One region of the Micromonospora sp. CPCC 206171 genome, then DNA from elsewhere that is predicted to be linked to it. Evidence: riboswitches for the same ligand, from Rfam matches in the RefSeq annotation. Region 1 holds a riboswitch; the other holds the start of a gene.
What was found. A riboswitch is a leader RNA that binds a small molecule or an ion and turns the genes downstream of it on or off. The one in region 1 is predicted to bind cobalamin.
Positions count from the first base shown of each region.

Region 1 (2,447 bases):
GCGCACGATCGAGCCGGCCGGGTAGAAGGTGCCCGCCGTCCAGTTCGGGTAGTTGCAGGTGCCGCCGCCTCCGCCACCACCGCCTGCACCGCAGGGACCGTTGTCCTGCCACACTCCGGAGCCACCGGTGCTGGGCGTCTCGTACTGCGTCCACCACTTCGCGGTCCAGTTCCGGCCCTGGTGCGAGACGCGCATGGAAGCGGTGTAGACCGCACTGTTGTTGTACGGCGCCGCGCAGGCTTCGGCCGCAGCCGACGGCGTGGTCGGCAGCAGCGCCGCAGCGGCACCCGCGACGGCCACGCCGACCGTCGCGATGATTGCCATCAGGCGTCTTCTGAACATGGTGGGGGCCACCTTTCGGCAGGGTCGTGGACACGACGGAAGCAGAGCATCGAGTCCCTTGGATATACCGCAGGCGAGACCTTACTGTAAACAAAGTTCTATATTCAATCCCCTTGCCTGGGTGGCGGCGGCCGACAGCCGTCATGTCCGTCCGTGACCATCCACCGCGCTGACGGGGTCGGCCACCGTCCAGGTTGTACGTGGCTCGGAATTTCTCGCCGGCGCGACACGCCCACACCATATGGTGTGTTGGCTTTTTGCCACCCACTACATCTAGGATCACTTTCACTGCTGGTGTGACCCCCCGAGGGTCCGCCAGGCGTCGACGTCCGCCAGGCGTCGCGCCGAACAGGGAACCCGGTGCGAATCCGGGACTGCCCCGCAGCGGTGAGCGGGAACGACCGCCGTCACGAGCACTGGGCCCGACGGGGCCCGGGAAGCGACGGCCAGTAGGCGAACGCGCCGGACGCGTCTGCCCGCGAGTCCGAAGACCTGCCAGCAGGGCGTGCCCACCGGGCGCGCGGACCACCTCGGGGCCTCGTGGGAGGGCCGTCGAGCCGTACGGAGCATCGCCGGCACACCGACCGGCGGCGATCCGGCGTGCCGTCGTGCCCTCCCGCGGTCCACACCGACCACCCAGGAGAGCACGTGACGGCGTCATCCACCATCGCCCCACCCCCGGTCGGGGCACTGCGGGACCTGCTGCACCGACACCACCACGACCTGCCCGACACCGACCCGGAGCGGATTCTCGCCCTGGTCTCCTCGGGGCGCACCGCCGGCGCGGACACCGACGAGCTGACCGGGCTGGCCATCGCGGCGGCGGCCGGGCTCAGCGCCGAGGAGCCCGGGTACGCCCGGCTGGCCGCCCGCCTGCTCGCCGGGCGGATCGCCGACGAGACCACCGGCCAGGGCATCGACAGCTTCAGCGACAGCGTCGCCGCCGCGTACGCCGAAGGGTTGCTGGACGCGGGCTTCGCCGGCTTCGTCGCGACGCACGCGGCCGCCCTCGACGCCCTGGTCGACCACGCCGGCGACGACGTCTTCGAGTACTTCGGACTGCGCACCCTGCACGACCGCTATCTGCTGCGTCATCCGCGCAGCCGGGCGGTGCTGGAACGGCCGCAGCACTTCTGGCTGCGGGTGGCCACCGGCCTGTCCGACACCGTGGAGCAGGCCGGCGAGCTGTACCGGCTGATGTCCCGGCTGGCCTACCTGCCCAGCTCGCCGACGCTGTTCAACGCCGGCGCCCGGCACCAGCAGCTCTCCTCCTGCTTCCTGGTCGACTCGCCTCGGGACCAGCTGGACTCGATCTACGAGCGCTACACCCAGGTGGCGAAGCTGTCCAAGTTCGCCGGTGGGATCGGCATCTCGTGGTCCCGGGTGCGCTCGCGGGGGTCGCTGATCCGGGGCACCAACGGCCGCTCCAACGGCATCGTGCCCTGGCTGCGCACCCTCGACGCCAGCGTCGCGGCGGTCAACCAGGGCGGCCGGCGCAAGGGCGCGGCCTGCGTCTACCTGGACACCTGGCACGCCGACATCGAGGAGTTCCTGGAGCTGAAGGACAACACCGGCGACGAGGCCCGGCGTACGCACAACCTGAACCTGGCCAACTGGGTGCCGGACGAGTTCATGCGCCGGGTCGAGGCGGACGCCGACTGGTCGCTGTTCGACCCGAAGGAGGTGCCGGAGCTGGCCGACCTGTGGGGCGCGGAGTTCGACGCCGCGTACCGGGCGGCGGAGGCGGCCGGCAAGGCGGTGCGGACGCTGCCGGCCCGCACGCTGTACGGCCGGATGATGCGCACCCTGGCGCAGACCGGCAACGGCTGGATGACCTTCAAGGACGCGGCGAACCGCACCTGCAACCAGGTCGGCGCGGGCGGCGGCGTGGTGCACCACTCCAACCTGTGCACCGAGATCCTGGAGGTGACCAGCGACGACGAGACGGCCGTCTGCACGCTCGGCTCGGTCAACCTGGCCGCCCACCTCGTCGACGGTGTCGTGGACTTCGCCAGGCTCGCCACGACGGTCCGGCTGGCGGTCGGGGCGTTGGACCGGGCGATCGACCGGAACTGGTTCCCCACCGAGCAGGCGGCCACCGCGCA
Region 1 is NZ_JBAKHT010000014.1:116,317-118,763, reverse strand. Features, by position in the region: gene V6U89_RS17825 (glycoside hydrolase family 19 protein) at 1-342, opposite strand, end outside; cobalamin riboswitch at 693-836, shown strand; gene V6U89_RS17820 (ribonucleoside-diphosphate reductase subunit alpha) at 991-2,447, shown strand, end outside.

Region 2 (2,447 bases), on a different contig from region 1:
CGGGAGGGCCGATCCAGGTTCCGCTTCAACGTCCGATGGCATTCATTGGTCCTGCCGTCTTCACGTGAACTCTCCATCCGCGGTTGCCTGCTCCTAGGTGCAGGATCGATAGCGGTGCGACGTCGAGTTGCCAGAAGGCTGTCGGCGGTGCCTGCAGGACGTTGATCACCGCGGCGCGGACCACTGCCGCGTGAGTGATCGCGGTGATTCGCTCGCATCGGGCGGTCTGTGCGTGAAGCCAGTGGCCGACGCGGTCGATGAACGCGGTGAGGTTTTCTCCCCCGTGTGGTGCGGCATCAGGGTCGGTGAGCCATTCCTGCAGGTCGTTCGGGTGTGCCGCGGCGACCTCGTCGAGCGTGCGACCGGTCCAGTCTCCGTAGTCGCAATCGGCGATCGCGGTTTCGATCGTCGGTCTCAGCCCCCATGCCATCGCGGTTTGGACAGCCGCCGCAGCGGGACTGCTCACGCAGCGGCTCTCGCCCTTGTGGGCGGGGGATTGGTTGGCCAGGGCGAGGGCGGCACGTCGGCCGCCCTCGTCCAGGTCCACGTTTCCGCCGCCGAAGGTGACCAGTCGTAGGGCACGGGTGGGCGCGTGGGCGACCAGCTGAAGCCTGGTCGTGGTCACGATCGGGCAGGAACGATCGTCTCAGGTGTGGGCTCGCTGCCGGTGGGCTTCTTGTGACTACCCTGCAGCAGCGCGGCGAAGGCAAGCCCGATGCCAGCCCACATCACCAGCTGGGTGCCAAGGGAGGCGAGACGGAAGTTCCACAGCAGTCCCGCCGGGAAGTCCGCGGGCACCTCGTTGAACGATGGCAGCATCAGGTAGCCGACCGTCACCGTGGCCAGGAAGCCAGCGAGAGCGGCGGCACAGCGTACCCATTGTGGTGTCCCGGCCCGCATGGATCGGTAGGCGAGGGCGCCGGCCCACACGGCGACCAGGCCGAGGATCACCATTGCCAGGTAGCTGCCGGTGCGCTGGTTGATCGTGTCGGGGTTACCAACCGCAGGTGGGTTGGCCGGATATTTGCCGAACGGCACGATCACAGCACCGAGCAGGGCCGCACCGGCCAGAGCGAGGGCGGCGTGGGCGTCGTGGCGGATCCGCAGCCGTCGCCGTAGCAGTGCGTACGCGATGGACAACAGGCCGCCCATGGCGACGCCGAACAATCCGGTGGCGAGGAACAGTCCAGCGCGTTGGCCTTCGCGGCTGACCAACTCGTCGGCGTGGTGGTCGTCGCCGGTCACCGGATCGGCGTGAACAGCCTGTTCCTCGATTGCGATCGCCGCCTCGACGCGGGGTTCACCGGCGACATAGGCGAAGGCCCCGGCGAGCAGGCCGGCGACCAACCCGGCAAGGAGACCACGCAGCAGCACAGCTGTGAAGGTAGGCATCGCGGCGGCGCTCAGTGGCACGGGACGCCGAGCAGGTGCCGGCCGTCGTGCATCAGTTCGTGCAGGTACATGCCGCTGCGCGAAACGGCCCCCTGGTCGAAGGCCACGAGGTACGTCAGGAGCAGCAGGACGGCGACGATGGTCAGCACCGCCCACACCATCCGGGGGGAGACGGCAGGATGAGTCAGCGGGCGAGCCGGAGTAGCACTGGACATGACGAGTCGACCTCCTGGGGATGGCGCGTCCCCTACGAAAGGACTGCGACGAAGGAGTGTCCTGACTCGCGACCTCGTCTCCATCATCGAAAGGAAGGCCGCTCACAGTGGCGCGACCGCACCGGATTCCCACCGGTTTCCCTCGCGACGCCGCAGATGGCGTCATGACCGTACCGACGCGATGCCGACCGGTCAACAAATACTTGGCAGGCGCAGCGGGCAAACTGCGGCGGGGGCGATGCACCAGGAAGGCAGCGTGAGTCTCGATGCAGGCCCGTTCCGCTTCTCGCCGATGACAGGTCCGTCCTGGCTGTTGAAGAATCGGCGGATGGGAGCGGCATCACTCCTGCGCTGATGCTGGCCACGATCGAGTATCTCGAGGGCACAGCTCGTCCGTGCCCAAGGAGTCGGCGTCTGCCGGAGAAAACCATCCCAAGAGTTGCCACGCTTGATCCGGACGATATCGCGGGCCGCTGTCCCGTCTTTCGCGCTCGGCCTCATCGTCCAGGCGCTGTGCGGCGCGGAGGAGTTCCCGCCCGAGCGGCAGATCCGCATCCTGGACGGCTACTCGTTGATTGCGACGGTTGATGCCGCACTCGACGGCGTCGGCTCGCCCATGGCCGGGGCGCGCCGGGGCAACAGGCGGGCGGCGGTGGCGCCGAGCAGCGCCAGGAGATACGTCGCGCCACACGCCGCGCTGGCCGGCACGGCGAGCTGCGCGGCCTCGTCGACCAGGTTCGCCTCGCCGAGGCTCTGGATGACGGCGAACAGGCCGCAGGCCAGGAGGATGACCTGTGCCATGACGATGTGGAACCACGCGCGCCGGATCGGCTCCCGGTC
Region 2 is NZ_JBAKHT010000017.1:22,295-24,741, reverse strand. Features, by position in the region: gene V6U89_RS19535 (histidine phosphatase family protein) at 26-625, opposite strand; gene V6U89_RS19530 (CbtA family protein) at 622-1,374, opposite strand; gene V6U89_RS19525 (CbtB domain-containing protein) at 1,404-1,541, opposite strand; cobalamin riboswitch at 1,641-1,789, opposite strand; gene V6U89_RS19520 (hypothetical protein) at 2,172-2,447, opposite strand, start outside.
Region 2: another riboswitch for cobalamin. It lies ahead of V6U89_RS19525 (CbtB domain-containing protein); the one in region 1 lies ahead of V6U89_RS17820 (ribonucleoside-diphosphate reductase subunit alpha).